Regions from separate parts of the Shumkonia mesophila genome, predicted to be linked through region 2. Evidence: riboswitches for the same ligand, from Rfam matches in the RefSeq annotation. Region 2 holds a riboswitch; the other holds the start of a gene.
What was found. Region 2 has a riboswitch for glycine ahead of gcvT (glycine cleavage system aminomethyltransferase GcvT). Riboswitches for the same ligand answer to the same signal wherever they lie in the genome.
Positions count from the first base shown of each region.

Region 1 (15,801 bases), on a different contig from region 2:
AAATTTCGACGTAATCCGGGAAGGAAAGAAGAGGTTTGAAATGGGCTTTGTGAAGCAGGATCCGATTTTCTATGCCGGCAACGAGCTGCATCGCATCAAGCAGGAGAAGATCCAGGCGGCCATGGAGAGAGCCGGCTACGACGCGGTGATGCTGTTCAAGGCCGAGGCCGTCCGCTACGTCACCGACTTCTACGTCAAGGGCTTCCGCCCCTTCATGGAGCCGGAATACGTGGTGATGGTGCCACGCGGCAAGCCGCCGGTGGTCGGCCACGCCTCGGGCAGCGACAAGCTGCGCATCCGCTTCAAGTCGGATATCGAGGACGTGCGCAAGCTGCCCCACGTCTTCGAATGGTCGAAGGTGATCTCCGGGATGATCACCGACTACGGCCTGCAGAACGCCCGCATCGGCACCGACCTTCCGCCGTTCATGGTGTACGAGGACCTGAAGACGTCGTTCCCCGGGATCACCTGGGAAAACGCCGGCCCGCTGTGGGTCGAGGTGACGGCGATCAAGCACCCGCTGGAAATCGAGCTGATCCGCAACAGCATCCGCGTCGCCGACCTGGGGGTGCGCGCGGCGATCGCGGCCGTCCGGCCGGGCGTCCGGGAATACGAGGTGGCGGCCGAGGCCGAGTACGTCATGCGCAAGAACGGCTCGGAGATGACGCCGTTCATCACCAACGTGGCTTCCGGCTACAACGCCTCGATGTTCGAGCGTCTGGCGACCGAGAAGGTTATCGAGAAGGGCGAGATGGTGATTCTCGACATCGGCTCGGTGGTCAAGGGCTATACCGGCGACCTGGGGCGCACGGTGATCTGCGGCGAGCCGACGCCGGTTCAGAAGGAGATCTATCGGGTCAACCGCGACTCGATCCGCGAGGCGGTCAAGATGATGAAGCCCGGGGTGACCTGCCACGAGGTCGATCGGCGGGCCCGCGAGGTCATCGAGGACGCCGGCTGGGGCAAGTACCAGCACGCCGGCAACACCGGCCACCAGCTCGGCTACGGCCTGCACGGCGACCCCGAGATCCATCGCAACATCAACGTTCCGCTGGTCGAGAACATGGTGATTTGCCTGGAGCCGAGGATCATCCTCGACGACCAGCCCGAGGTCGGCGGCTCGCATATCGAGGACGCCGTCGTCGTCACCAAGAACGGGGCGGAGTATCTGAACGACACCCCCTACGACGAAAAGCTGCTTGGATAGGAGCGGGAAAGAACAAGTGATCAAACAAGGGCGAGGGATCTCAGTCATCACCCCGCCCAAGGAGGGAGCGACCACAATGCTCTCCGCGCCGACGAACTGAAGACGGTACGTGTACGGGAAAAAAGCCAACGACACATCGGCTACGGAAACAGAGAGTCTGAAGGAGAGAGAGAATGGTTAATCGAATACTGGGACGAGTGGGCGTGGCCTTGGCGGTCGCGGCCGGGATTGGTCTTTTTTCCCTTGGAGGCCAAGCCGCGGCGGCTGACAACTGGCCGGATCGGCCCGTGCAGGTCATCGTCAGCTACGGCGCGGGCGGCGCGTCGGATCGGCAGGCCCGTTTGTTGGCTGCGCCGCTCGAGAAGGCGCTCGGCGTGCCGGTCGTCGTTCAGAACATGCCGGGTGCGGGGGGGCAGGTCGCTGCGGTGTCGCTTCTTCGCGCCCCGGCGGACGGCTATACCGTCCTCGCCACCAACGAGCCCGACCTCAGCATGACGGCGGCGCTGAAGTCGTCTCCCTATAAGTACGAGGATCTCGACATCATCATGGTCGATGTCTTCGATCCCCGGATTCTGCTGGTCACCAAGGATTCGCCGATCAAGACCTTCGCCGATTTCGTCAACATGGCCAAGGCGGAACCCGGCAAGCTGTCGATCAGCGTCGCCCAGGGGGCCGCCCAGGAGCTGTTCGCCAAATGGCTGGTCTCATCCCTCGGCCTGAAAGTGCGGATCGTCGGCTTCAAGGGCGGCGGAGAGGCGGCCACGGCGATGCTGGGCGGCCATGTCACGGCCACCCTCGGTGACGACTTCGCGCGTCTCAACATCCGCGACCTTTCCCGGACCCTGCTTCTCGGTTCGCCGAAGGCCAGCCCGCGTTGGCCCGAAGCCGAACTGCTGGCCGACGCCTTGAAGCCTTACGGCGTGACGCCGCCGACGCCCCGCTTCCTGACCCGCTACGGCGTCTATGTCGTGTCCGCCGCCTTTCGCAAGGCCCATCCCGATCGCTACCTGAAGCTGCAGAAGGCGATCGCGACGGCCATGTCCTCGAAGGATTTCAAGGATCAGCTCGCGAAGCAGGGATTCTCCGATCTCGCCTTGGCGGAACCGGGGGATGGCCACAAGGAAGCCTTCGCCAAGACTCTGACGGTGATCAAGGAACTGGCAAAATAGACAGAGGATAGCGTGGCGTCGGAGCCATCCGACGCCACATCCCTTTTGGTCGGTGAAACGGAGAGGTGTTTCCATGCGTACCGGTCAAAGGATGGATTTCGGCAAGCTGGCGGGGGAACTGATCGTCCCCGCGGTGATGCTGATCGGCGTCGCGGTCTACTGGTCGGACGCAGCCCATCTGTCGTTTTTCGCCAAGGCCTTCCCGCTCGCCCTGACGGCGGTCCTCGTTTTCTGTCTTGGCGGGATCGTGATTCAGGCCATCCGGAGTTGCCGGACGTCCGACGAGACGGATGCCGCTGGGGAGGTCCGTGACGGCGGGGATGTCGCCACCTTGTCGCTCAAGGCGACCCTTCAGAAGGCCATGATCGTTGTCCTCCCGGCCGTTCTCATCTTCTTCTGGGACGGAATCGGCGGGCTGCTGACCCTGTGGATCTACGCCCTCGTCATTCTGTTCATGCTGGGGGAGCGCCGGTGGATCATCCTGCTTCTGTTTCCCGCCGGAACGGCCTTGGCGGCCTACTTCCTGTTTCACGATCTGCTTTACGTACGCATTCCCGACGGCCTGTTGTCGATCGGTTTCTAGCAGGCGCCCTGAGGGGCGCTGACGGCAAGGGGTTGTCTGCGTGACAGGCTAATTCTGACCGAGGCTTCGAAAGGATACGCTTTTGGATCTCCTGAATAACATCCAGGCGGGATTGTCCCAGGCCCTCGGGCTCCAACCCATCTTCCTGATGGTAGCGGGAACCGTGCTGGGCATGATCGTCGGCGCGACGCCGGGGCTTTCGTCCGGCATGGCGGTGGCCGTGCTCCTGCCCGTGACATTCGGCATGTCGCCGCTGAACGGCCTGATCTTCCTGACGTCCGTCTATGTGGCGGTGACCTACGGCGGCTCGGTGACCGCCATCCTGCTGAACACGCCGGGCGCCCCCGAAAACGCCGCGACCTGTCTGGACGGCTATCCCCTCACCCAGCAGGGACGCTCGGCAGAGGCCATGGGCACGGCCATTTCCTCGTCGGCCGTCGGCGGCATCCTCTCGTATGTCATCATGCTGGTCGGCATCGGCGCGGTGGCATCGATCGCGCTTAAGTTTGGGCCTTCTGAGATCTTCCTGATCGCCATCGCCGGGGTCGCCATCCTCGGCGCAGTGGGCAACGGCTCGCCGCTGAAGATCCTGGCGTCCGGGACCTTCGGCCTGCTGGTCGGCACCATCGGGATCGTTCCCACCGGCGAGTGGCGGGCAACCTTCGGCGATCCGTTCCTGGCCGAGGGCGTGCAGGTGGTGCCCGTCCTCATCGGCGTATTCGTTGTTTCCGAGCTGATGCAGATGGCGGGGCGCGACTATATCGTCGACGCCCAGGTCAAGGGCCAGCAAAGCCTGACCAACATCCTGCGGGCCTTCACCGCTCCGGTTCGCCATCTGGCGACCGTCCTGCGGTCTTCCGCGGTGGGCATGGGGATCGGGCTGATTCCGGCGGCCGGCGCCACGCTGGCGGCCTTCGCCTCGTACAGCCTGACGCGCCGCCTGTCCAAGGATCCGGACTCCTTCGGCAAGGGCAACGTCAGCGGCATCGTGGCGGCGGAAAGCGGGAACAACGCCTGCTCGGGCGGGGCGCTGATGACGACGCTGGTACTCGGCGTGCCCGGCAGCGTGGCGACCGCCGTCCTGCTGGGGGCGCTGACCATGCACGGGCTGCAGGCCGGGCCGCAGCTCGTCTACCAGCAGATTCCCCTGGTCTACGGCCTGATCATGGCGGCCATCATTTCCCAGATCTTCATGGTGACTATCGCTATCGGGGTGGGCTACGGCCTGTCGGGGGCGCTGTCGGTTCCGACGCGGATTCTCATCCCGTTGCTCATGCTCTTCTCGCTCCTCGGGGCCTTCGCCCTCAGGAACGCCGTGTTCGACGTGAACCTCATGCTGCTGTTCGGGGCGTTCGGCTATGTGATGAAGAGCCACGGCTACTCGCCGGCGGCGGTGGTCATGGGGGTGATTCTCGCCTCCATCGCGGACAACGAGATGATCCGCATGTTCCAACTGTTCGGTGGCGACTGGTATCTGGAATTCTTCATGCGGCCGATCTCGCTGGGCATTCTGGTGCTGCTGGTCGGCGGGCTGACCCATCGCCTGTGGTATCGGCGGGGCCAGCCCTCGCGGTTCGATATGGTGGACGAATAGGGGGGCGCCGTACCGTGCGGGAACAAGGAAGGGGAGACGTCACCGAGGACGATGAGATAGGATAAGCCAATTCCCTGTGGGAGAGATCGCCCCTTCCGGATCGGCAAGGGACGGCGCCGAAGGAGCAACCGCCCCGGAAACTCTCAGGCAAAAGGACCGCAGGGGATCGATATCTGGAAAGAAGAGGGCAGGGCCAACGGGGCCGGTCCTCTCACCGACGGGGTAACCCGAGGCCGTGGGTGGTTTCGGGGATTCTCTCAGGTTCAGCGACAGATGGGGCAAAGCCGTCTCCCTGGAAAAAGGGGGACTTTTGCGCCGTCCATTGCCGAGGGACCTGATGAGCCATCACATCGTCTTCCTGGACCGCCGGACCGTTGCCCCGGAGATCGAGATCCGTCGCCCGTCTTTCGACCACACCTGGCAGGAGCATGGCCAGACGGCGCCGGACGCGGTCGTCGAGCGGGCCCGCGACGCCACCATCGTCATCAACAACAAGGTTCCGCTTCGGGCCGAGACGCTGGGCAAGCTGCCGCGGCTGCGGATGATCGCCGTGGCGGCCACGGGGACCGACTGCATCGACAAGGCGTGGTGCGCCGAGCACGGCATCGTCGTTTCCAATATCCGCAACTATGCGATCTCGACCGTGCCGGAACACACCTTCGCGCTGATCCTCGCCCTGAAGCGCGGCCTGATCGGCTACCGCCAGGACGTCGTCGTCGGCGAATGGCAGCGTTCGGGCCAGTTCTGCTTCTTCACCCAGCCGATTTCCGAGCTGCGCGGCGGCATCCTGGGCATCATCGGCGAGGGATCGATCGGCCAGTCCGTGGCCGAGGTCAGCAAGGCGTTCGGCATGAAGCCGCTGTTCGCCGCCCACAAGGGTGTGTCCGGTCTGGGGCCGCTCTACACGCCGTTCGACGAAGTGATCGAGACGGCCGACGTCATCACGCTCCATTGTCCGCTGTTGCCGCAGACCGCGAACACCATCGCCATGCCCGAGTTCCGGCGCATGAAGAAGACGGCCATCGTCATCAACACGGCGCGCGGCGGCCTGATCAACGAGGCCGACTTGGCGGTGGCCCTGCGCGACGGCCTGATCGCCGGTGCCGGCTTCGACGTGGTGACGCCGCCGGAGCCGCCGGCCGACGACAACCCGCTGCTGGGGCTGCTGGATCTGCCCAACTTCATCCTCACCCCGCATGTCGCCTGGGCCAGCCGCGAAGCGCAGCAGGTCCTGGCCGATCAGCTCATCGACAACATCGAGGCGTTCGTCGCCGGCGATCCCCGGAACGTCGTCAGCGGCGCCTTCTGACAAGAAAACCGAGCGAGGAAACCATGACCATCTCTCTGGCTTCGGCAGTGTCCCGGTTGGGAACGGAAACCGCCTTCGACGTCCTCGCCAAGGCGAAGGCGATGGAGCAGGCGGGCCGCGACATCATTAACCTGGGGATCGGGCAGCCCGATTTCCCCACCCCTGACAACATCGTGCAGGCCGCCGTCAAGGCCCTGCTCGCCGGGCATCACGGCTATACGCCGGCCAACGGTATTCTGGCGCTGCGCGAGGCCGTGGCCGAGGATATCGGCAAGCGCCGCCGCTGCACGGTGTCGCCCGACGCCATCCTGATCATGCCGGGCGGCAAGCCGACCATGTTCTTTGCCTGCCTGTTGTTCGGCGAACCGGGCGTCGAGATCATGTATCCCAACCCCGGGTTCCCGATCTACGAGTCGGCCATTCGCTTTTCGGGCGCGACGCCGGTGCCGATCCCTCTCCACGAGGAAACCGGCTTCTCCTTCTCGGCCGAGGAGGTACTCGCCAAGATCACGCCGGCCACCCGCCTGATCATCGTCAACAGTCCGGCCAACCCGACCGGCGGCGTGGTGCCGCGCCGCGAGATCGAGATCCTGGTGACCGGTCTGGAGCGGCATCCCCACGTGGCCGTGCTGAGCGACGAAATCTACAGCCGCATCCTCTATGACGGCGTGGAGCCGGTCAGCTTCCTGGAATTTGACTCGATCCGCGAGCGGCTGATCGTGCTGGATGGCTGGTCGAAGACCTATGCCATGACCGGCTGGCGTCTCGGCTACAGCGTCTGGCCGAAGGCGATCATCGACAAGGCCAACCGTCTTTCCATCAACGACCATTCCTGCGTCAATCACGCGACGCAATGGGCTGGCATCGAGGCCCTAACGGGACCGCAGGGGGCGGTCGACACCATGGTCGCGGCGTTCGACGAGCGCCGCCGGGTGATCGTCGACGAGCTGAATTCCTTGCCGGGATTCCGTTGCGTCAATCCGGGCGGCGCCTTCTACGCCTTCCCCAACATCACCGAGACCGGGCTCTCCTCGCGCCAGATGCAAGACAGGCTGTTGGAGGAATGCGGCGTCGCCGTCGTCTCGGGGACCAGTTTCGGGGCCTTCGGCGAAGGGTTCGTGCGGTTTTCCTACGCCAGCAGCGTCGACAGCATCCGCGAGGCCATCGCCCGCATCCGGGCGTGGCTTCCGACGGCGGTTTGACGCTCTCGACCGAGAACTCCCCTAAACAAAAAACCTCCCTCTCCCTGCGGGGCCGCAAGGCTCCGCCATTTTTTTGATCAGGAGACGCCGCATGGATCTGCTCGTCACCGTCCAATACCTCGACTGGCTCGGCAGCGCCGCCTTCGCCGTCTCCGGGGCTATCGCCGCGGCGCGCCGGCGTTTCGACGTGATGGGCTTCGTCGTCGTCGGGGCGATTACCGGGATCGGCGGCGGGACCCTACGGGATCTCCTCATCGGGCGGTTGCCGGTCGCCTGGATGGTTCATCCGTCGAGTCTCTACGTATCGCTGGTCTGTCCGTTCGCGGTGTTCGTCCTGCTCAGGATGCGGGGCCACGCGATCGAGACAGTCCCCGGTCTGCGCTGGGCGGATGCCGTCGGCCTCGCCGTCTTTTCCGTGCTCGGCTGCTCGGCTGCCCTGGAGCGGGGAATCGATCCCTTCATCGCCGCCATCATGGGGGCCCTGACGGCGGCCGGCGGCGGCGTCATCCGAGATCTTCTCTGCGGGACGGTTCCCATCGTGTTCAGGCGGGAGGTCTACATCCTCGCCGCCCTGACCGGAGGTGGACTCTATGCGATGCTGCGAAATCTGGGGCTCGCCGATCCGCTGGCGGTCCCGTGCGCCCTGGCCGTCGGCTTCGTGCTTCGCGCCATCGCCATGGTGAAGGGGTGGTCCGTTCCTGGTTGGCGCGAGAGAAACCGGTAGCCGGAAAAGTCCGGCGAACGTGGGATTTCGAGGCGGATGGCGGGGGCGTGCCGAGACGTGCGCCACGGGAGAGCGGGAAATATTCTCGGAAAGGTTATTGATGATAACATTATATTGTGATATCAATAATACAATAACAAGCCAATTTTAGTCCTCTGCTCGCGTTCGGCCGGCCCGTCATGGGATTGCCCAGAAGCAAGGGGTGGCCGGGCGAGAGGGCCTTTACAGGGGGCCGGGAGATCCTCATGCCGGAAAAGAAAGTCAAGCGCATGGCGCTGGCCGAGGCGGCCAGCATGATCCGGGACGGCGATCGGGTCGCCGTCGCGGGGTCTTTGATTCGTCGCCATCCCATGGCCCTGATCCACGAGATGATCAGGCAGCGAAAGAGGGGCCTCACCCTGTTCGGCTGGAACAATGGCATCGATTTCGACATGCTAATCGGCGCGGGCTGCGTGAAGGAGGCCCATTCCGCCTACGTCGGCCTTTCGAATGTCGGCCTTGCCAAGAATTTCCGCCGCGCCGTCGAGCAGCGCGAGATCCGCTACGTGGACCACAGCGAAACCTGCGCCATCGACCGCTTCCGCGCAGCTGCCACGGGCGCTCCCTACGCCCTGTCGAAGACCCCCCTCCATACCGGGCTGCAAGAGAACCCCGAATATCAAAAGGAAGTGACCGATCCCTTCACGGGCGAAACCTGGATCGCGCTCGAGCCCTTCCACGCGGACGTTGCCATCATGCACGCCCACCGAGCCGACCCGTATGGCAACGTGCAGCTCGATCCCATCCGCATGATGGACAACGAGACCGACATGCTGATCTGCAAGGCCGCGAACAAGGTCATTGTCACGGTGGAGGAGTTCGTGGACGAGGAAGAGATTATTCGCACCAACCAGCAGACCGTGTTGACCAAGCTCTTCGTCGACGCGGTGGTGCTGGCCCCCTACGGCGCGCATCCCAATTCCTGCGACCTGCGGTACGTCTTCGATATCGCCCATGCGCGCGAATACCAGGCGAAGAGCGCCACGGCGGTCGGCTTCCGAGTTTACCTCGATGAATACGTCTACGGCTGCAAGGAGTGGGACGAATACCTCGCCAAGATAGGAAGGAAGCATCTGGAGTCCATCACTCGCATGGACATAGCTGGGGCCTGAGGGCATCGGGCCGACTCCACACCCAATCGCAGCGAGGATGAGATGCAGTACACCTTGGAAGAACTCTTGGCCGTGGAAGTTTCCCGCCACATCAACGACGATGAAATGGGCTTCGTGGGGGTGGGCACGGGCGGCGCGGCCTTTATCCGTGCCGTGGGTATCCCGGCGGTCGCCTCACGCCTGGCGCAACTTCGGCACGCCCCCAACTACACCATCATGTTTGGGCCCATCCTCGACCCCGTATTGGATGCGGACTGCATCCCGGAAACCAACTTCGAACCAGACCTGATCCGTTGGCCCTGCCGCAGCCAGATCACCGTGGAGGAGGCCCTGTGCATCTTCAAGCGCGGCAAGATGGGCATCGGCTTCGTCTCGGGGGCGCAGGTCGACCAGTGGGGCAATTTCAACATCGTGTGCATCGGCGACTACGCGCACCCGAAAGTGCGCCTGCCCGGCCCCCTGGCCCAGCCCGACCACGCGGCCCATGCCAAGCGCGTCTTCGCCGTCCAGAAGCACGACCGCCGTACCTTCGTGGAACAGGTGGACTACGTGTCCGCCGCCGGCAACAAGGACCGTTCCGGTCTTCCCGGCGGAGGGCCGGCCTGGATTTTCACGGAACTGGCCGTCATGGACTTCGACCCCCGGACCGGCCGTATGCGCCTGAGTAGCGTGCATCCCGGCAAGACCGTGGAGCAGGTGATCGAGCGCACGGGCTTCGCCCTGGAAATACCGGCCGAGGTGCCGCTCACCGAACCGCCATCGGCGGAGGATCTGGACCTCATCCGCACGCGCATCGATCCGTCGCGCAAATGGCTGAACGCGCAAATCACCCAGGAACCGGCAACCCTGGAAGCCGACTGAAACCACGGAAACAAGACATTCCGACAGGGAGAAAAGCATGGCAGGACCCCTCAAGGGCATCACCGTACTGGACATGTCCCGTTTCATCGCGGGGCCTTACTGCTGCATGCTTCTGGGTGACATGGGCGCGGATGTCATCAAGGTCGAGAACCGCAAGGGCGGCGACCCCTCGCGCGGCATGCTTCCGTTTGCCGGAAAAGGCAAGGAAACGGTCAGCCTGTACTTCACCCAGTACAACAAGAACAAGCGCGGGCTCTCCCTTGATTTCTACAATCCGGAATGCATCAACATTCTGAAGAAGCTCATCGCCAAGGCCGACGTGCTGGTTGAGAACTTCCGGCCCGGCGTCCTCGAGAAGATGGGTCTTGGCCAGGCGGAGCTTGAGCGCATCAACCCCGGCCTAGTGCGGACCTCCATTTCCGGCTTCGGCCAGGACGGCCCCTACCGCGATCGCGCGGCCTTCGATTGTATCGGCCAGGCCATGGGCGGCCTCATGGGGGTGACGGGCGAGGCGGGCGGACAGCCCCTGCTGGCCGGAACCTGGGTCGCCGACTTCACCACCGGCATCTACTCGGCTTTCGGCACGGTCTGCGCGCTCATGCACAAGAAAGCCACGGGCCAGGGCCAAATGCTGGACATCTCGCTGATCGAAAGCGTGCTTTCGCTTCTGGCGACGGCCGTGCCCCTCTACGTGGAAACCGGCCAGATCCAGCCCCGACGCGGCAACCGCGACAATGTCACGGGCCCGGCCAACGCCTTCCGCTGCAAGGACGGCATGATCTACCTGCACGCGGGCACCGACCCGCTGTTCAAGCGCCTGACCCAGCTCATGGGGCGGCCCGAGCTGAACGAGGACCCGCGCTACGACACGGCCAACAAGCGCATGGGCTGCATCCTGGAGGTCGAGAAGTACGTTCAGGACTGGATCGGCAACCTCACCGTCGACGAGGCAGACGCCAAGCTGGCCGGGGCAGGCATTCCGGTCGCCAAGATCGCCGACGTAGCCGACCTGCTCGCCAACCCGCAGCTGAAGCACCGAGAGGCGATCCTCTATCGCGAGTACCCCGGGGTGGGCGAAATCTCCCTGCCCGGGATCACGGTGAAGATGTCCAAGACGCCGGGCAGTCTTGAAAAGATGCCGCCCACGCTGGGCGAGCATAGCGGGGAGATCCTCTCCTCCTTTCTCGGCATGAGCCGGGAGGAGATCACCGACCTGGCCGCCAGAAACCTGATCTAGGAGGATGCGCCATGCTCGATAAAATCAGGGCCCTCATGGACAATTGGCTGCCCAACATCGCGGCCATTCTCTTCCTCGTGGCCGTCTTCTCCACCTTCATCGGCGTGATTGACCGCACCTTCGGCCTCAACTTGAAGACAGTTTGGGCGGAGGAGATGACCCGTTTCGCCATGATCTGGGGCACGCTGCTGCTGATCGGCATCGGTCTACGGAAGGGCACGCAGACGCAGCTTACGCTGTTGTCGGAATGCCTTTCCCCGAAGGGACGGCAGGTGGCGCACCTTTTCGTCATGGTCATGGTCTGCCTGATGTTCGGCCTGCTCTTCATCTTCGGCCTGCGCTCGGCCTTCACCAACAGCGGTCAGATGTCGGCGGTCATGCAGATCAGCATGTTCTGGCCGTACATGGCCGTTCCGGTTTGCGCCTTCTTCGTGCTGTTCGAATGCCTGACCAGCATGTGGGAAACCGTGCGGATCATGCGGCCCAAGGCGCGTCCATCAGGGGACGCGGCGTAACACAGCAGGCCATCTACAAAACATAAGGGTGGGCTACCCATGGCGGACTCCCTCACCATCTTTGCAATCCTCATCGCCCTCATTTTCCTCGGCATTCCCGTGGCTGTGAGCATCGGCTTGGCGAGCCTGGCGACCATCTACATTTTCGACCTGGGTGTGCCGCTGACCCTGCTGCCTTCGCAGACCTTCTCCGGCGTGGATTCCTTTCCGCTCATGGCCATTCCCTTCTTCATCTTTGCCGGCGAGATCATGAACAAGGCGGGGATAACCCGGCGGATCCTCGACTTGGCCGATGCCATCGTTGGCTCGCTGAAGGGCGGCCTGACCTACGTGAACGTGGTCGCGGCCATGATGATGGCGAGCATTTCCGGTTCGGGCACGGCCTGTGCGGCGGCCCTCGGCGTGAGCCTCATCCCGGACATGGCGAGCCGGGGGTACAGCAAGGAATACGCGGTTTCCCTGACCTCCTGTGCCAACGTGGTGGGGCCCATCATCCCCCCAAGCACGCTGTTAATTCTGTTCGGCTACTACACCAACACATCGGTGGCCGAACTCTTCATGGGCGGTGTGTTGCCCGGCTTTCTCATTGGCATCGCGCTCATGATTGTGGGTACCGTCATCTGCCGCAAGAAGGGCTTCCGCCAGGAAAAGGCGCCGTTCTCCGGCGAAAAGCTCAAGCGCGCCGTGATCCGGGGCTGGGCGGCCTTGCTCATTCCGGCGGCCATCTTCCTTTCCATCATCATGGGCTGGACCACGGCATCGGAGGCGGGCGCCATCGTCTGCGTGCTTTCGCTCATCCTGGGCGCCTGCTACAGCACCATCACTAAGTTCTCGGACATCATGGAGGTCGCGCGCGGGGCGGCCAACTCCACCTGCACCATTTTCGCCCTGCTGGCCCTTTCCGGGATTTTCGCCAACGTCTTGGTGCGCGCGCACTTCCAGGAAGTGGTGGCGGACATCCTCTTCTCGCTGGGCGGCTCGCCAACGGTCACCCTGCTCGTCATCGTCGCCTTCATCTTCGTGCTCGGCATGGTCGTGGACGTCACGCCCATGGTGATCATGTTCGCGGCGACTTTCACCGCCATCGCCAGCGACATCGGTGTCGACAAGGTGCACTTCGGCGTCGTCTTCACCCTGATCTGCATGATCGGGGCCGTCACGCCACCCGTCGGGGGCATACTCTTCGTGACGACCACCATCGGCAAGGTCCCCATGACGAGGCTCGTGCCCACCCTCACGCCCCTCGTCCTGACCCTCTTTGCCGTGGCCAGTGCGCTCGTTTTCTTCCCGTCCATCGTAACGGCACTGCCTAATCTCCTCTTTTAACAACAATCTCGCAGGATTCAGGAGGACTTCATGAAAAAAATGCTGCGTTTTTCCCGGCTTTTCCTTGGTGCCATGGCGCTGTGCGGTCTTCTCGGTTCGGTTCTGACGGCCCAGGCGGCGGAATACGACAAGGTCAAGATCAGAATGGGCAACATCTACAACAAGGGCACCACGCAAGGTCTCGCGCTGGAGTTCATCAAGAAGGCGATCGAGAAGGAGAGCGACGGCCGAGTTCGCGGCGACATCTTCCACGGGGGCTCGCTGGGCAGCGAAAAGGACCATATCCAGGCCCAGAAGGAAGGCTCGCTGGAGCTCCTGTTTTCGGGCACCGCCGGCATCGGCCTCTATGTTCCGGCCACGGCCGTGTTCGAGGCTTGGTATGCCTTCAAGTCCATCGACCAGATGAACGACGCCGTGGAGTCCCTCGAGGATGAGCTGGACAAGGCCTTCCAGGCGCAGGGCTTCAAGATGCTGGGTGCCTTCTACGACGGTCCGCGCCAGATCCTTTCCAACAAGCCGATCTCCAATATCGACGACCTCAAGGGCCTCAAGTTGCGCGCCCCGGGTGCCCCCATCTACGTGAACAGCATTACCGCGCTGGGCGCGCAGGCTATCTCCATGCCGCTGGGCGACGTCTACACTTCGCTGCAGACCGGCGCGGTGGACAGCATGGAAGGCACCATCGACCTCATTTCGCAGCAGAAGTTCTTCGAGCAGGCGAAGTTCGTCGTGGTGGACTCCCACGTCTTCCAGCCCCTGTTCATCACCTACAACCTCGCCGCCTGGAACAAGCTGAACAAGGATACCCAGGCCCTCATCCTGAAGGCGGTCAAGGAGGCGTCGGCGTACCAGCGCAAGCTGCACGCGGAAAACCTCGGAAAGGAAACCGAGAACATCAAGAAGGCGGGCTTGAAGTTTATCGAAATCACCGACCGCGAGAAGTGGATCGAGGCGGTCACCCAGGTGTCCAAGGACTATGCGGACCGTTACGGCGATCTCGGCCGGAAGATCCACGAAACCGTCGTGTCCTTCCGGAAGAAATGACCACGGCCTCCCGCCGGCCCCGCTCGAAGCGCGAGGCCGGCGAGAGAGCCACAAACTCTGCCGCGTTGCCATCGAACGGAACGCGACATCGTTGAGGAGAGAAGTGCATGAACATGACAGCAGCCCAGGTTGCGGTGAAGATTTTGGAAGAACAGGGCACGAAGGTCATCTTCGGGATACCCGGTGGCCAGACGCTGTTCTTTAACAACGCCCTGAACGAATCCTCCATTCGCTTCGTCGCCACCCGCCACGAGGGGGGGGCTGGCCACGCGGCCGATGGCTGGGGACGGTTGACCGGCAAGCCGGGCGTGTGCCTGGCGACGACCGGCCCCGGTGCCACCAATATGGTGACCCCGCTCGGGGGCGCGCTGCGCGACTCAACGCCCGTCATCGCCATGCTCTTCCAGAACAAGCTGCCCGACGTGGGACGCGGCGACGCGCAGGACGCCAACCACGAGGCCATCTTCTCCAGCCTGGTCAAGGCGTTCATTCCCGTGCGCCATGTGGGCGCCCTGCCGTGGGCCATGCGCGAGGCTTACCGCATCGCCATGAGTGGCCGGCCCGGCCCGGTGGTGCTGGACTTCTACCGCGACGTGATCGAGAGCCTGAGCATCAACTGTCCTTATGAGCCCATGGACCCGGCCAGCTACTGCACGACGCCGAACGCCCTGCCGGCCCCCGCGGCGCTGGCGAAGGCCGCGCAGATCCTTTCCGCAGCCAAGCACGTCTGCATTCTTTCGGGCAACGGCGTGAAGATGTCCAAGTCCGGCGACAAGGTGCTGGCGATCGCCGAACGGTTGAGTGCCCCCGTCGTCACCTCCTTCAACGGCATTGGCTCCGTGCCCGTGGATCACGACCTTGTGCTCGGCGCGCGCTCGCGCCACGGCAGCACGCTGACGCGCGCCGCCCTGGAGGAAGCGGACTGCGTCTTCGTACTCGGCTCGAGCCTGAGCGCCGTGGGCACCAACCGCTGGTCTCTCGATCTCAAGAACATCGTGCAGATCGACTTCGACACCAAGAACCTGGGGCGCCAGTACCCGGTTTCCTGCGCGCTGGCCGGCGAGCTGTCGCTGACCCTGGACGCCCTGGCGTCCTTGATCAAGGTGCCGGACGCCGCGCTCAAGAAGGAACGGTCGACCTGGCTGCAGCAGAAAAAGGAGGCCCGCGTCGTCTGGCGCGAAAAGATCTTCTCCGGTCCCTGGAACGACGAGAAGGCTTCGCCAGCCGCACCGGTCGCCGTGATCCGGGCCATCGATGGCCAGGTCGATCCCAACGGAATCATCTGCATCGACGCCGGCAATCCAGGCTGCTGGTCGCACCTGCTGACCGTGAAGAAGGGCATGAGTTACATGAAGCCCGTGAACTACGGGAATATGGGCTTCTCGGTGACGGCGGGCCTGGCGTGCAGCTTGGCGGAGCCGGACCGCGAAGTCGTCAGTATCGTGGGCGATGGTTCCCTCGGCATGAGCCTGGCGGAATTGGAAACCCTGGCCCGCTGCGGTGCGCGCCAGATCGTCGTCGTGCTGAACGATTCGGCCTTCGGCAACATCCGTCAGGAGGAGCGCTACAAGTTCGGCGGCAACGTCGTCTACAGCGGCGTGGACCTGTCGCCCGTGGACTATGCGGGCGTGGCCCGGCTTCTGGGCATGGGCGGCGAAACCGTGACCCGCGCGGCACAGATCCCGGCGGCCTTTGCCAATGCCCGCAAGCACGAGGGGCCGTACCTGATTGACGTCGTTTTCGACGGGAGCTTCACCATCTGGCCCGAGGCCTTCTAGACATTGCGGCATCCGTCCCAGGAGCGCAGCCGCGTTTCCGGGGCCGGATGCGGGCATGGGGCGCTCTCCAGACGGGCAGCGTTCCTGACGGAGAGCGAGGG
Region 1 covers NZ_JAOTID010000031.1:2,286-18,086, forward strand. Annotated here, with positions in the region: gene ODR01_RS24355 (M24 family metallopeptidase) at 41-1,207, shown strand; gene ODR01_RS24360 (Bug family tripartite tricarboxylate transporter substrate binding protein) at 1,381-2,376, shown strand; gene ODR01_RS24365 (tripartite tricarboxylate transporter TctB family protein) at 2,450-2,959, shown strand; gene ODR01_RS24370 (tripartite tricarboxylate transporter permease) at 3,042-4,553, shown strand; glycine riboswitch at 4,621-4,722, shown strand; gene ODR01_RS24375 (D-2-hydroxyacid dehydrogenase) at 4,891-5,862, shown strand; gene ODR01_RS24380 (pyridoxal phosphate-dependent aminotransferase) at 5,886-7,064, shown strand; gene ODR01_RS24385 (trimeric intracellular cation channel family protein) at 7,156-7,788, shown strand; gene ODR01_RS24390 (CoA transferase subunit A) at 8,034-8,939, shown strand; gene ODR01_RS24395 (CoA-transferase subunit beta) at 8,982-9,800, shown strand; gene ODR01_RS24400 (CaiB/BaiF CoA transferase family protein) at 9,838-11,037, shown strand; gene ODR01_RS24405 (TRAP transporter small permease) at 11,049-11,552, shown strand; gene ODR01_RS24410 (TRAP transporter large permease) at 11,592-12,878, shown strand; gene ODR01_RS24415 (TRAP transporter substrate-binding protein) at 12,909-13,922, shown strand; gene ODR01_RS24420 (thiamine pyrophosphate-binding protein) at 14,030-15,700, shown strand.
Region 1: linked by a shared signal. The riboswitch ahead of ODR01_RS24375 (D-2-hydroxyacid dehydrogenase) and the one ahead of gcvT (glycine cleavage system aminomethyltransferase GcvT) in region 2 are both predicted to bind glycine.

Region 2 (15,801 bases):
GCAGATCCGCCGGCCAATGGCTCTCCAAATAGGCCAGCTCCGCCTCGAGCTCGGCGGCCAGTCCCGGCTTGACGGTATCGGCGTGGTCGAGCGAGGCCGCCAGCAGCGGCCGCCAGCCGGCCAGCGACAAGTCGTTGGCCCGGTGGAGCGCAAAATCGGCGCCGGCCCGATGCAGATGCGCCAGCGCCTGGCCGAGGGCGGCACAATGATCGGGCGTGGGCCGGCGCGGCCACATGCCGTCGAGGTAGGACACCATCGCCGCCGGCCGCCCGCACAACTCGCGCAACACCTGGCCGTCGGCGGTGCCAAGCGGCGTCGGGCAGGGCACGCCCTTGGCTGCCAGATGCTCCATCAGCCCCAGGAAGAATGGCAGTTCGTCGCGTTTCACCCGCCGTTCGTAAAGCGTCAGGATGAAGCGGCCGCCCTCGGTCTCGACCAGATAGTTGGTGTTCTCGATGCCCTCGGCGATGCCCTTGCACGACATCACCTCGCCGACGCCGTAACCGGCGACGAAGGCGGTCAGGTCCTCGTCCGAAACCTCGGTGTAAACGGCCATGTCTTCCCTCGGGATCGGTGGCGGCGGGGGCCGGGCGGCCCCGGGCCACCGTCTGTTTACGGGCTGGAGGCGCCGCTGGCAAGGGCGGGCCGGCGCGGGAATCCAGCGAGCGGCCTTGAGCCGCCGGCGGGAGTCCCCTAAAGTCGCCTTCTCACGCCCGATCCGGCATAGAAAGAAGAAAATGCCATGGAACCATCCATTGTCGCCCAAAAAGGTCCTTACGCGGTCGATGTCGAGGCCGGCAAGAAATACGCCTGGTGCCGCTGCGGACGCAGCGCCGGGCAGCCCTATTGCGACGGCTCCCACAAGGGAACCGGCCTGACGCCGACGGTCTTCACCGCGAAGCAGTCGGAAACCGTCCATCTGTGCGGCTGCAAGCGGACCGGCGACGCGCCGTTCTGCGACGGCACCCATTCGACATTGTGAGCGCCATGACGCATCTTTTCGCTTACCGGCCGGCCGCGATCGCGATGATGACGGCGGCCCTTTCCGCCTGCGGGATGTTCACGGCCAGCGCCCCGCCGCCGCCCTGCCCGGAGCTTTCGGTGCTCGGCGATGCCGCCTCGCTCACGAAATTCGTCGAGGGGGCCGGCCGCGATCTCACCGATGTCCTCTACGAGGCCCGGCTGGTCGATGCCACCGGGGCCTGCGACTACGACATGAAGAAAGAGACGGGCGAGGGAACGCTTTCCGTCGAGATGGCAGTTTCGATGGAGATGGCCCGCGGCCCCGCCAATCGCGACGGCAAGGCGCTGGTGCATTATTTCGTCGCCGTGACCGGCAAGGACCAGGAGATTCTCAACAAGCAGGACTTCGCGGGCACCGTCGAGTTCACCGGCAACCGCAGCCAGCTTCGCTGGACGGACGAACCCGTCTTTCTCGCCTTTCCCCTGAAAAAGGGACAGACCGGCCGCGACTTCCGGATTTACGTGGGATATGACCTGACCCCGGAGGAACTGGAGTTCAACCGCAAACAGGCCAGCGGAATCCGTCGCTAGGCCAGCGCTGACGGTTGACCTTGCCCGGCAAGTCTCTAAACTGGCCCTCGGGTGCTGGCGCCTGTCGGTGACGGGCTCAAGGACCCTTCCTGTGGGAGAGACCGGATCGGCGGGTCGGCCGCCACCGGCGCCGAAGGAGCAACCGCCCCGGAAACTCTCAGGCAAAAGGACCGCAGGAAGACTGAACTCTGGAGAGCGGGCGTTCGCCTTAGGGAGGGGCGCCCCACCGAAGATGTAAGCTGGCGCGTCGTCGGCGATTCTTTCAGGTCGTGGGACAGAGGGGGCATCCGTCGGCATGGGGCTGGCGGAGTGTGCCTTCGTTCCGCCCGGGAGAAGCCGATGACCGACGCCCCGTCCGAAAACCTCAAGCGAACGCCGCTGGATTCCCTGCACCGCGAACTCGGCGGCCGCATGGTGCCCTTCGCCGGCTATGACATGCCGGTGCAATACGAAGGCATCATGGCCGAGCATCTTCATACCCGCGGTCATGCCGGCCTGTTCGACGTGTCGCACATGGGCCAGGCCCGCCTGTGGGGTCCCGACGCCGATGCCGCCTTCGAAACCCTGGTGCCCGGAGACGTCGTCGAACTGCCCCGTGGGCGCATCCGCTATACGATGTTCACCAATGATGCGGGCGGCATCCTCGACGACCTGATGATCGCCAGACGCGACGACCACCTGTTCCTGGTGGTCAACGCCGCCTGCAAGGACGCCGATTTCGCCCACATCGAAGCCAAGCTGGCCGGCCGCCTCAAGATGGAGATCCTGGCCGACCGGGCGCTTCTGGCGCTGCAGGGGCCGGAGGCCGCCAAGGTGATGGCCCGCCTCGCCCCCGCCTCGGCGGCCATGCCCTTCATGAGCATCACCGACATCAAGATCGCCGGCATCGGCTGCCAGGCCACCCGCTCGGGCTACACCGGCGAGGACGGTTTCGAGATTTCGGTGCCGGCCGCCCGGGCCGAGGAACTGGCCCGCACCCTGCTGGCCCAGCCGGAGGTCAAGCCGATCGGCCTGGGGGCGCGCGATTCGCTGCGGCTCGAGGCCGGGCTCTGCCTCTATGGCAGCGACATCGACGAAACGACGACGCCCATCGAGGCCTCGTTGCTGTGGACCATCAGCAAGCGGCGCCGCGCGCAGGGCGGCTTCCCGGGCGCCGCCGTCATCCAAAAGCAGATCGCCGAAGGGGTATCCCGCAGGCGCGTCGGCATCCTGCCCGAGGGCAAGGCGCCGGCCCGCGCCCATACCGTCGTCACCGACGAGGCGGGCGCGCCGGTCGGCGAGATCACCAGCGGCGGCTATGGCCCCAGCGTCGGCGGGCCGGTCGCCATGGGCTATGTCGAGACGGCGTTCGCGGCGCCGGGAACGCCGCTTCAATTGATTGTTCGCGAGCGCGCCCTGCCGGCGCGCGTCGTCAAGCTGCCGTTCACCGAACACCGTTACTTCAAGGGTTAAGCGAAGGGGAAACAAAGCGATGGCCACCGTCAAATACACCAAGGAACACGAGTGGGTGCGGGTCGAAGGCGACATCGGCACCGTGGGGATCACCGACCACGCCCAGCAGCAGCTGGGCGATCTGGTGTTCATCGACCTGCCCGCCGTCGGCAAAAAGGTCGCCAAGGGCGACGAGGCCGCGGTGGTCGAATCGGTCAAGGCGGCCAGCGAGGTCTACGCCCCGGTCGGCGGCGAGGTCGTCGAGGTCAACGCCGCGCTCGGCGACGACCCGGCCAAGGTCAATGCCGACGCCATGGGCGGCGGCTGGTTCTTCAAGATCCGCATCGCCGATCCGAAGGAACTGGACGGCCTGCTGGACGAGGCGGCCTATCGGGAACTGGCAGGCGAGTCCCACTGATGCGCTATCTTCCGCTCACCGGCGACGAGCGCCGCCAGATGCTGGCGACGATCGGCGCGACCTCGGTCGACGACCTGTTCAGGGACGTCCCCGCCGCGGCCCGCCTGAAGGGCGCCGTCGACCTGCCGCCGACGAGCGGCGAGATGGAGGTCGAACGGGCCCTTTCGGCGATGGCGGCCAGGAACCTGCCGGCCGTCGCGGCGCCTTCGTTCCTGGGCGCCGGCGCCTATCGCCACTTCGTGCCGGCGGCGGTCGACCACCTGATCCAGCGCGGCGAGTTCCTGACCGCCTATACCCCCTACCAGCCTGAAATCTCGCAGGGCACGCTGCAATACCTGTTCGAGTTCCAGACCCAGGTCGCGCTGCTCACCGGCTGCGAGGTCGCCAACGCCTCGATGTACGACGGCGCCACCGCCTGCGCCGAGGCCGTGATGATGGCCGGGCGCATCACCAAGCGGACCAAGGCCGTGATGTCGGGCGCGCTGCACCCGCACTATCGGGCGGTCGCCGCGACCTACACGCGCTTCCTCGGCATCACCCTGGAAACGCCCGAGCCCGACTGGACGAAACCGGAGGACCTGGCCGGCCTGATCGACGGCGAAACCGCCTGCGTCGTCGTGCAGAATCCCGACTTCTTCGGCCGCCTGGCCGACCGCAAGGCCCTGGCCGACGCCTGCCACGCGGCGGGCGCGCTTTTGATCGTCGTCGTGACCGAGGTGGTGTCGCTGGGCGCCATCCGTTCCCCCGGCGCCATGGACGCCGACATCGTGGCCGCCGAGGGCCAATCCTTGGGCAACGCGCTCAATTTCGGCGGCCCCACCGTGGGCCTGATGGCGACCCGCCAGAAGTTCGTCCGCCAGCTGCCCGGCCGGCTGGTCGGCCAGACCGCCGACGTCGACGGCCGGCGCGGCTTCGTGCTGACCCTTTCCACCCGCGAGCAGCACATCCGGCGCGACAAGGCGACCAGCAACATCTGCACCAATTCGGGGCTGTGCGCGCTGGCCTTCACCATCCACCTGACCCTGCTGGGCGAGGAAGGCTTCAAGCGCATGGCCGCGATCAACCACGCCAACGCGGTGAAGCTGGCCGAGCGGCTGGCCGGGCTTCCCGGCGTCGAGGTGGTGAACGACAGCTTCTTCAACGAGTTCACTCTCCGCCTGCCCAAACCCGCCGTCGGCGTCGTCGAGGCGCTGGCCGCCAAGGGCGTGTTCGCCGGCGTGCCGGTCAAGCGCCTGCTGCCCACGGTGGCCGGCACGGAAAACCTGCTGCTGGTGGCGGTCACCGAAACGAATGCCGAGGACGACATGGACCGCCTGACCGACGGCCTGAAGGAGACCACCCGATGAGCGCGCCCGCCCCCACGATCACCGGGAACCGCGGCCTGCAACTGGAAGAGCCGCTGATCTTCGAGCAGGATTCCCCCGGCAAGACGGCGGTCGACCTGCCGCAACCGGCGCAGGGCAGGGACCGCCTGGGCAGCCTCGGCCGCGAGGGGCGCATCGGCCTGCCCGGCCTTTCCGAGCCCGAGGTGGTGCGCCATTACCTGCGGCTCAGCCAGAAGAACTATTCCATCGACGCCGGCATGTACCCGCTGGGCTCGTGCACCATGAAGCACAACCCGCGGCTCAACGAAAAGATGGCCCGCCTGCCCGGCTTCGCCGGCGTCCATCCGTTGCAGCCCATCTCGACCGTGCAGGGGGCGCTGGAACTGATCGGCGCCACCGGCCATTGGCTGTCGGTGCTGACCGGCATGCCCGCCGTCGCCATGTCGCCGGCCGCCGGCGCCCATGGCGAGCTCACCGGCCTGATGGTCATCCGCGCCGCCCTGGAGGACCGGGGCGACGCGAGGAAGCGCGTGCTGGTGCCGGAATCGGCGCACGGCACCAACCCGGCCAGCGCCGCCGCCTGCGGCTACACGGTCGAATCGATCCCGGCCAACGCGCGCGGCCGGGTCGACCTTGCCGCGCTCAAGGCCGCGCTGGGCCCCGACGTCGCCGCCTTCATGCTGACCAACCCCAACACCTGCGGCCTGTTCGAAAGCGACATCATCGAGATCGCCGACGCGGTGCACGCGGCCGGCGCCTTCTTCTATTGCGACGGCGCCAACTTCAACGCCATCGTCGGCCGCGTGCGGCCGGCCGACCTCGGCATCGACTGCATGCACATCAACCTGCACAAGACCTTCTCGACCCCGCACGGCGGCGGCGGCCCGGGCAGCGGCCCGGTGGTGCTGTCGGCCGCCCTGGCCCCCTTCGCGCCGGTGCCTTACGTGGTGAAGGACGGCAAGGGCTTCCGGCTGGTCGAAAGCGTCGCGGAATCGGAGGCCAAGCCGTTCGGCCGCATCAAGGGCTTCCACGGCCAGTTCGGCATGTTCGTGCGGGCGCTCGCCTATATGATGAGCCTGGGCTCGGATGGCTTGCGCCAGGTCGCCGAGGACGCCGTGCTCAGCGCCAACTACCTGATGGCCAGCCTCAAGGACACGCTGAGCGTGCCCTTCGAGGGACCCTGCATGCACGAGGCGCTGTTCGACGACCGCTTCCTCAAGGACACCGGGGTTTCGACGCTCGACTTCGCCAAGGCCATGATCGACGAGGGCTTCCACCCGATGACCATGTATTTCCCGCTGGTGGTGCACGGCGCCCTGCTGATGGAGCCGACCGAGACGGAAAGCAAGGCGACGCTCGACACCTTCATCGCCACGGTGCGCGGCCTGGCCGAGCGGGCCAAGGGAGGGGACGCCGAATACTTCCACGCGGCGCCCCGGCTCACCCCGCGGCGGCGCCTCGACGAAACCGCGGCGGCCCGCAACCCGATCCTGCGCTGGAGCCCGCCGGCCATCTAGAGCATTTTGCGGCCGCATGGAATCACCCTTTTGTTGGTCGTCATTCCCGCGAATGCGGGAATCCAGGGCAACCGCTCCGTCACTCGCCCTGGACCCCCGCATTCGCGGGGGTGACGATGAAGAATGATCCCGCCTGAATGCAAAATGCTCTAGACGCCTTCTTCTTCCGTCATGGCCGGCGCCGGGCGCGACCGGAAGCCGGCCGCAGGATGGGCTCCGCCGGGCCATGACGGGGAGAAGGAGGCGGCGCGCCGAGGGCGTGCGCCGGGCGTTCTCCACGCGCCCACGCCGCCGGGCGCCGCGACGGGTGCGCCATAGGCTCGTCATCCTTTGTCGTCCCCTGTCATCATTCGTCGTCATCCCCCGCCAGCCCCGGCGCTCATCCCAGGCGTCATTGCCCGGCTCGCCGTTCAGCCCGGGCAATCCCGTGTTCCGGCCGTCCGGATGCCCCGCATGGCCTCGGACTCCCCGATCAGGACATGATGTATATTTACGGAATATATGCCTATTTCAACATCGGAGTCAACCCGCAGGGACCGGAGCGGCTTCAGGCGCGAAACCGGTAACCGGTTCCCGGGCGTATACGCTAAATTAATCGCGTGAATGGCATGCTTGCGTTGGGAAGATCCGCATCGTTCCGCCGACCGGGTCCGCGAGGGAGCCCCCGAAGGAGGGGATGGAATTTGCAGCCACGAGTCCCGAGCCGGCCCCTGGTCCGTGAAACGGCGAAATGGGCATTGCCTCCCACCGCCCTTCGGCTGCTGTCGATTGCCGCCCTTCTCGCCATCCTCGGCGGCTGCGCCCCGCGCGCGCCGACGCCGCTTGTCGCCGCCCCGCCCCCCGCCGCCGTCCAGCCTCCCGCCGAAAATGGCGGCACGGCCGGCCGATATGTCGGCGGGCCGCTGATCCTGGAATGCGCGCCTTTCGCGCGCGCCCTTTCAGGGGTCGATTTGCGCGGCCCCGCCGCCGACTGGTGGGATAGGGCGTCCGGACGCTACGCCCGCTCTTCGCGGCCGGCGGTGGGCGCGGTGCTGACGTTCCGCCGCACGTCCCGGCTGCCCGACGGCCATGCCGCCGTGGTGTCACGCGTGGTCTCCGAGCGCACGATCCTTGTCACCCAGGCCAATTGGGTGCCGCATCGGGTGACCGAGGACATGCCGGTGATGGACGTTTCGCCGGCCAACGACTGGTCGGCCGTTCGCGTCTGGTGGCCGCCGAGCGGACAGATGGGAAGCCGCCACTACCCGACCTGGGGCTTCATCCTGCCGGACCGGCCGGTCTCCCGCGACGGACTGGAGGCATCCATGCGGGAAGTCCTTCGGGTGACGTCGTCCGACTGAACCCTGCCGGGGCAATCCCGGCTCGGAACGCCCGGGATCGGCCAGGAGGGGACTGACGCTTATAGGCGGGCGATTGGAAAATGCTGCCGCCTGATATGATCGGTCCAAATGGCGGCTTCCAACTCAACGTATCGCCATCACCCGAATGTCGCCGTCGAACATTGCGCCGGCAGGGTCGAAGAAGACGCGGCGCGGAACCGTCCGCGCGTCGCCGTAACACCCGTTGGTCACTCTCGCGCTTTCGGCTCCAGTGCCGCCTAGATATCGGAAGCCGTCACGGCTCCCGGCTAACCTATCCTCTTCTGAATTGAAGGGGCCGCCCGGCGCGACTGATAGCTCAATCGACTGCCAAATCCCATCGTTGGTAGCCCACGATATTATTCATGCTTATACATCCGGCGCCCATGACATTTTTCACCATTGGCTAACCCATAACTACATTTTGGTTATCCGCTAGAATAAACTAAAATTGAGGAGTATAGTACGTGAATAGCAATCGGTGATGGTTAGTGACAGCGGAGCTAACTGGGAGGCTATGGAGTTGCAGGAAACATTTCTTCGGGCAATTTTAGCCACGGTCGCGAGGCAGACATTCTCGCCCGCCAGAATCCTTGAGATCATGGGTCCGACCGCCGGCGAGAAGCAGCATCGCGCATTCAACCTGTGCGACGGAAGCAGGACGCAAGCTGACATCTCAAAAGAGCTCGGCCTCGATCCAGGCAACTTCAGCAAGTCACTCAATCGGTGGATCGACGAGGGCATCGTGATTCGCGTCGGGGAGAAGCGTGAAGCCCGTCCCCTTCACGTATACCCGCTTCCCGAAGCACTCATCAAAAAGGGAACCAAGAAATGAGCTCGTCCGATCCCCTAGTCGCTTTAAACGAAAAAATGGACACGCTGATCAAGATCCAGGCGGCGCTCGCGGTCAAAGACATGACTACACAACGTGAGAAGATCGTCTTTCTTTACGGCGCAGGCCTTGGGCCAAGCTCCATTGCCGCACTTCTCGGAACGACGCCAAAGACCGTGAGCGTGGCCATGGCCAAACACAAAAAGACCGCGTCGGCGAAAGTTGAGACCAATGATGAGTGATGCCAATCATCGAGAGCTCATGGACCTCCTGCGGACGCTTCTGAAAGTGCAGTCATTGTCGGCCGTGCATCACCTTCCGACCAAGAAGGAGAAGATCCTTTTCCTCTCCGAGGCCGGACTGAGCCCGAAGGAAATCGCGCCGATTGTCGGATCGTCGAGCGGCTCGGTCAGCCAGACTATTTACGACACCAAGAAGAAGGGCGCGAAGGAGACCTAGATGACCAAAGAGACAGATGACCTTTTGGGCGAAATGCGCGCGCTCAAAATGCTCATGATCCTCCAGTTGTTGCGCCAAGGCGTCAAGCAGAGCCAGATCGCGGCGATACTAGGCGTCAGCGAGCCGACGATGAGCCGGATGCTCCCCAAGGGCATCGCCAGGAGTGTGTCGAAGGGCGGCACCGCCTTTGCTGTAGAAGGGGTCGAGTGATGGAGGACACTCTCAAAAAGATTCTGTCCGAGCTCGAAATGATTCGGAAGATCAAGATGATCGAGCTCATGGAACGCGGCTATTCCCAGTCGAAGCTCGGCGATGCGCTTGGCATCAGCCAAGCGACGGTCAGTCGCATGATGGCAGGCAAGAAGCCCGCCAGCACCAAGGTTACGCAAAAATTGAATGGCGATGAATAGCCAGGCCCCCGTCGTCAATGTCTCCGGCGATTTCGAGGAGGCCATCCTCCGGTGGGCCAAGCATCTTGGCCGCGATAAGAACCGCCGCGCCGTCTTCGACTTGATTTATGGCCGGGGGTCCAAACCGCGGTCGAAGAAGCAGATCGCCGATCTGCTCGGCAAGACCGGGAGCACGCAGGTCGTCCAGAACGCCCTCGACGAGTTGGCAAAGCATCATCTGATCGTCCGCATGGAGAATAAAGGACACGTCAAGGACGGAAGCCGCTGGGTCTACGTGAAGGACGCTTCGGTTCGCGCGAACCGGAATATCATCGTGAAATACGCGGATGATCCCGGCGCTGCGAAGAAGGTTGCCACGAAGCGCCGTCCGGCGGTCGAGACCAGATTGTCGTTCGTCAAACCGGTAAAGCGAGCCGGAAAGCCACGCGGCAGCCGGCCGCGCCAGAGTGGGAAGCAGGCGCGACTGAAGATCGCCCTGTTGGTGACCAATCCTGACAGTCGGGCGTCACTGCAAACAGGCGTGGAAGCGCGCTATATCGACGAGGGCATCCGCCTCGGGAGCAAGGCTGGCGAGGTCGACCTGAAGGTCGTGCTCGCACCTACGCTCGACACGTTGCTCGACACGCTGAATACCTATCACCCGGACGTTATTCATTTTTCCGGCCATGGCGGCGGTCAGAACTTGCTATTCGACAATGAAAAAGCCGGGGATGACGGCGGGACGGTGTTGGACTTCGATATGGTCGCCCGTGTCGTTGGAGCGACGAGTGCCACCCCGAAGTTGCTCGTCCTTGTCGCCTGCGACACAGTAGACGGTGCCGATCGATTTCTAGATACGGTCCCGGCAGTGATCGCGATGGCCGATACGATCGACGATGAGGCGGCCTGCGAATTTTCGAAGCGATTCTATCGATCACTCAGTGCCGGTACAACCATTGCGAATTCGCTCGACCAGGCGAAGCTTATATTGGAAAGCAAGGGGTACGCAGACGCGAGTCTTCCGACGCTCGTGGTGCGAGACAAAGAGTTCGCACAGCGCACCCTTCTTTAGCGCACCTGTCGAAGATGAGGGCAACCGGTTCCCGCGTGCGCGGGGGTGACGACAAAGAACGATCCCGCCTGAGCGGAGAATGCTTTACAGAAAGCCCCCGCCGCCCTCGGGTCCTTCGCCGAATTCGCCGTCCTCGCCGCCGAACAGGTTTTCGACATAGGCGAACTGCTTGCGGAAGCCGCTGCGGCCGCGCAGTTTTTCCTGCGCCGCCTCGGGCAGGTCGGTGAACATCAGCACGCCCTTCTCGATCAGCACCTGCACCAGATCCTCGAGCACGCGCACCAGGCCGAGGTCGGATTCGATCCATTCCTTGCGCGCCGCAAGGTCGAGGACGGTGTCGTAGAGATAGGTGGTCAATTCGGGATCGCGGGGGTCCAGTTCCTCCAGCCCTTCCTGCCCCGGCTGGCGGAAGACGGCGACGATGGCCCCGCTTTCATCGCGTTTCACGAACGGCATGGTCTGCTTGTCCTCCCGACGATTTCCCGGGCGGCCCCCGGTGTGTGACCGCCATCCTGCCGTCAAGTCGCCCGCGCCGCAACCGCCGGCCGTTCGGTCGGCAGCGTCACCGCGGCGACGACGCCCAAGCCGGCGATGCCGACCAGCCCGAAGAACAGCCATTCGAAGCCGCCGGTCGCCGCGAACACCCAGGCCACCACCGGCACGGAAAGCGAACTGACCACGATGGCGGAAAGGAACCGCGCGCCATAGGCCCGGGCGTGCCAGGCCGGCGGCACGTAGTGGGCGATCAGGCTGTCCATCACCGGCTGCAGGCCCAGCGTGAAGACCACCATGACCACGGAAAGGGCAAACAGCGGCCAGTCCCAGGCCCGCGCCATGGCCAGCATGATCAGCACCTGGAGCGAGAGGGCCAGAACGACCAGGCGCTTCATCGACAGCCGGTCGGCCAGCATGCCGCCGACGTATTGGGCGGCGGCACCGAAAACGAAGATGGCGGCGGCGAAGAGTCCCACCGCCGACAGCTCGCCCTCCAGGAAGGTCAGGCGCTGCTCGAACACCTTGGGCATGGCCACCGTCTCGGTCTGATAAAGGAAGCCGACGCAAACGCCGGCCAGCACGATGGCGGCGAAGATCGGCAGCACGGAGCGCCCGTTGCCGTGGGCGCCCCCGGCTTGCGCCGACGGCAGCTTCGCCGGCGCGATCTCGCGGACCGCCCACACGAACAGGCCGCCCACGCCCAGGCAGACGAGGCCGGGCACGACGAAGGCGGCGCGCCATCCGAAGGTCGAGGTCAAAAACCCGGCAATCCCCGGCGCCAGCGCCATGCCGAGGCCGCCGAAGATGCCGTTGATGCCGAGCGCGCGCCCGCGCCTGGCGGCATAGCGCACCACCACGGCGGTGGCCACCGGATGATAGATCGAGGCGAACAGGCCGATCGCCGCCAGGCCCAGGCCGACCTCGACGGGCGTGCGCGCGAAGCCGGTGGCGAGCGTCGCCGCGCCCAGCCCGAAGAACATGATGATCAGGGTGCCGCGCGCGCTCCAGCGGTCGCCCAGCCAGCCGGCCGGAATGGCGCCGGCCCCGAACAGGATGACCGAAGGCGTCATCAGCACGATCAGTTCGCCGTAGGTGCGCCCGAATTCGGCCCCCATGGCCAGCACCGCCGTCGGGTAGATCAGCATCAACAAATGGTCGAAGCTGTGCCCGAGGCACGAGAAGACGAGAACGGGATGGGGGAATCGGCGTGACATGATAATCGATCTTAACCCATAATCCCTTCCCGCCGTCCACACCATAATGCGCGACGGCCATGCCGAGCGGGCGCCACGGCGAAAATGGCCGCCCGCCGCCACGCCAGATGGAAAGACGCCCGACGCCGATGACCAGACCTTCGTGGGACGAATACTTCATCGAATTGACCGACACGGTAGCCAAGCGCGCCACCTGCGACCGCGGACGCAGCGGCAGCGTCATCGTGCGCGAGAACCGCATCCTGACCACCGGCTACGTCGGATCGCCGCCCGGGCTGCCGCATTGCGACGAGGTCGGCCACCTGATGAAGCAGGTGATGGACGAGGACGGCGCGGTGCGCAGCCACTGCGTGCGCACCATCCACGCCGAACAGAACGCCATCTGCCAGGCGGCCCGCCACGGCATCTCGCTCAACGGGGCGACGCTCTATTGCACGATGGAGCCCTGCCGGGTGTGCGCCATGCTGATCATTTCCGTCGGCATCCGCCGCGTCGTCGCCAAGCGGCGCTACCACGCCGCCCAGGAAACCCGCGAGATGTTCGCCAAGGCGGGCATCCAGCTCGACGTGCTGGAAGACGTGCTGGAGACCTACGAAAACCAGGCCCCGACGCCGCAGGGAGCGGCCTAGGTCATGGACTCATTAATGCGTCATTCCGGACACGACTTTCCTCCAAATCTTTGATTTGGTTAGGAAAGTCAGTGATCCGGAATCCAGAGGCGAGTGACGGAGCGCTTGCCCTGGATTCCGGATCGCAAGGCTCGCCACCGGTGCCCGAGTTGACGCTTCCGCGTCCCCTTCGAGCACCGGGCTCGCCTAACGTCCGGAATGACGACTTAAACCTTTATAGGTACACAGCCTAGCCGCGGCGGTTGCGCAGCAGGCGGAGCAGGAAGAAGACCAGCCAGATCGGCAGCACCACGACGGCGCCGAGCGTGATGTAGGGCACCGCCCAGCGGATCATGTCGACCACGACCTGGAAGGCGGAACGGATGGCCCGCGGAAAATTGTGCAGCAACTGGACGGGGTCGACGTCGAAAAAGGCCAGGATGAGGCCGACGCCCAGGCAGACCAGGGCCAGCTTGATCACCGTCGAGACAATGCCGGGCACGCCACCCCTCCGTTCCCATGGAACCGCTTCCGTCCGTCGCCTTCTTCATAAACACCCGGGAGGTTCCGCTCAAGCCCGGCGGCGCCGCCCGGCCCCCGGCGCGAGTTGGTCTGGCGCCATACCCGTGATACATTGGCGCGACCCAAGGCCTCGCGGAAACGGATGAACCGGCACAAAAAGGCAGGGACCACGATGGGGGGCACATGTACCGGAAAGTGATCGTCGGCCTGGTGGTCACGCTTGCCCTTGTCCTCGCCACGTGGTTCGTCGTCGCCGTCCTGCAGGCCAACCGCGACGCCGGCGGGGAGGGCTCGACCCAGGTTGGCCCGCGCGGCCAAATCGGGCGCGACGCGCCTCGGGCCGGCGCGCCGGACGGATCGTCGCCGCGTCCGGATCAGCGCCTCCTCGACAGCCTGCCGCCCGATCAGATCGTCGAGCCCAACCAGCTCATCGTCGCCGACCCGCCGCGCGGCTTCGCCGCCATCGTCGGGCAGATGGGCTTTTCGGTGGTCGAGGTGGTCCGCCTCGAGCAGCTGGGCATGGAGATCTTCCGCCTGGACATCCCCAGCGGCTCGACGGTGCCGGCCGCCCGCCAGCAACTGGCGGCCCGTTTTCCCGGCCTTCTCGTCGACAGCCACCAGCTCTACCAGTCGCAGGCGATGAGCGAATACCAGTCGCAGCTGGCCCGTCCCATCGCCGGCTGGCCGCCGAGTTCGGACAGCTGCGGCGTCGGCATCCGCATGGGGCAGATCGACACCTCGGTCGACACCACCCATCCCGCGCTTCAGGGACAGCGCGTCGAGTTCCGCTCGTTCCACAATGCCGGCCGCCGGCCCGGCCCCGCCGACCACGGCACGGCGATCGCCTCGATGCTGGTCGGCACGGCGGCCTGGGGCGGCCTGCTGCCGGGCGCCGAATTGATGGCCGCCAACATGTTCGAGGTGAACGAAACCGGACAGGTGGTCGGCAGCGGACTGGGCCTTCTCAAGGCCGTCGACTGGATGGTCGAGAAGCAGGTCCAGGTGGTGAACCTCAGCGTCGCCGGCGGCGACAACCAGATCGTGCGCCGCGCCTTCGACACGGCGCGCGACAAGGGGCTGATCATGGTGGCGGCCGCCGGCAACTGGGGCAGCGATGCCCGGCCGGCCTATCCGGCGGCCTATGCCGACGTCATGGCGGTAACCGCGCTGGACCAGCAACGCAACGCCTACGTCAAGGCCAACCGCGGTTCCTACATCGACTTTGCGGCGCCGGGCGTGCAGATCTATACGGCGGTGCCGCGCGGCGGCCGGGTGATGAGCGGAACCTCGTTCGCCACCCCCTACATCGCCGTCCTCCTGGCCGTCCAGATCGAAGCGGGCGCGCCCAAGTCGGCCGGCCAGTTGAGCGACACCCTGCGCCGGCAGGCGACCGATCTGGGCGCCCCCGGGCGCGACGACGTTTTCGGCTGGGGACTGGTGAACCTGTGGCCCCGCTGCCCATGACCTCCGCCGGAAGGATGTGACATGGTTCTGCACTGGGTCTTCGGCAACGCCGGAAAGCGCAAGGGCGGCCGCCCGTCCGGCGCGGCGCCCAAGCCCGCCTACGAGGAAGCCAAACGGATCGCCGCGTCGGACGACGTCAAGGCCCGCGCCGCGTTGGCCGCCCACGAGGACCTCGAACCGGAAATCCTCTATTTCTTCGCCTCCGACGAGGCCACCGAGGTCAGGCGCGCCGTCGCCGTCAACCAGGGGACGCCGCTTCAGGCCGACAGAATCCTGGCCACCGACCGCGATGGCGAGGTGCGCTACCAGCTGGCCCGCAAGATCAGCCGGCTGGTGCCGACCTTGAGCCGCGACGAAGCCGACCGCCTGACCCGCATGGCGATGGAAGTCCTGGAGATCCTGGCCCGCGACGATCTGCCGCGGGTGCGCGCCACCATCGCCGACGAGATCAAACGGGCCGACAACGTCCCCGGCCGCATCGTCCGCCAACTGGCCCGCGATGTGGAGGAGATGGTTTCGGCGCCGATCCTCGAGTACTCGCCCCTGCTGTCGGACCAGGACCTGCTGGAGATCGTCGCCGGCGGCTGCGGCGGCGGCGCGCTGGTCGCCCTGTCGCGACGCCCGGGACTGGGCGAGCGGGTTTCCGACGCGGTGGTCAATTCGCGCAACGTGCAGGCGGTCGCCGCCCTGCTCGGCAACCGCACCGCCGCTATCTCGGGCAAGACGCTCGACATGATCGCGGTGGACGCCGAAGACCGGGTCGAATGGCACGCGCCGATGGTCGACCGCGAGAATCTGCCGTCCCGCATCATCCGCCGGATCGCCACCTTCGTCAGCGCCGCCCTGATGGACAAACTGATCGAGATGAACCAGGACCAGGCGACCCTGGTCGGCGAGTTGCGCCAGACCGTGCGCAAGCGCATCGAGCGCGGCGACTTCGCCGGCGACGATCCGGACTGGGAGCCGGCCGAGGAACGGGCGCAGCGTCTGTTCGACGGCGGCAACCTCGACGAAGCCGTCATCGTGCGCGCCATCGATAAGGGCGACAACGCCTTCGTCCGCTATGCCCTGACCCACCTGTCGGGCCTGCCCTTCAAGACCGTCACCAGCATGCTCAACACGGGCAGCGGCAAGGCGATCACC
Region 2 covers NZ_JAOTID010000007.1:73,779-89,579, reverse strand. Annotated here, with positions in the region: gene ODR01_RS13295 (homoserine kinase) at 1-556, opposite strand, end outside; gene ODR01_RS13290 (CDGSH iron-sulfur domain-containing protein) at 743-982, shown strand; gene ODR01_RS13285 (hypothetical protein) at 988-1,554, shown strand; glycine riboswitch at 1,637-1,737, shown strand; gene gcvT (glycine cleavage system aminomethyltransferase GcvT) at 1,894-3,006, shown strand; gene gcvH (glycine cleavage system protein GcvH) at 3,026-3,403, shown strand; gene gcvPA (aminomethyl-transferring glycine dehydrogenase subunit GcvPA) at 3,403-4,749, shown strand; gene gcvPB (aminomethyl-transferring glycine dehydrogenase subunit GcvPB) at 4,746-6,245, shown strand; gene ODR01_RS13260 (CHAP domain-containing protein) at 6,983-7,585, shown strand; gene ODR01_RS13255 (MarR family transcriptional regulator) at 8,121-8,438, shown strand; gene ODR01_RS13250 (helix-turn-helix transcriptional regulator) at 8,435-8,677, shown strand; gene ODR01_RS13245 (hypothetical protein) at 8,697-8,894, shown strand; gene ODR01_RS13240 (helix-turn-helix domain-containing protein) at 8,895-9,104, shown strand; gene ODR01_RS13235 (helix-turn-helix domain-containing protein) at 9,104-9,304, shown strand; gene ODR01_RS13230 (CHAT domain-containing protein) at 9,291-10,355, shown strand; gene ODR01_RS13225 (hypothetical protein) at 10,440-10,811, opposite strand; gene ODR01_RS13220 (MFS transporter) at 10,874-12,064, opposite strand; gene ODR01_RS13215 (deoxycytidylate deaminase) at 12,193-12,693, shown strand; gene ODR01_RS13210 (DUF6460 domain-containing protein) at 12,923-13,174, opposite strand; gene ODR01_RS13205 (S8 family serine peptidase) at 13,378-14,658, shown strand; gene ODR01_RS13200 (DUF2336 domain-containing protein) at 14,680-15,801, shown strand, end outside.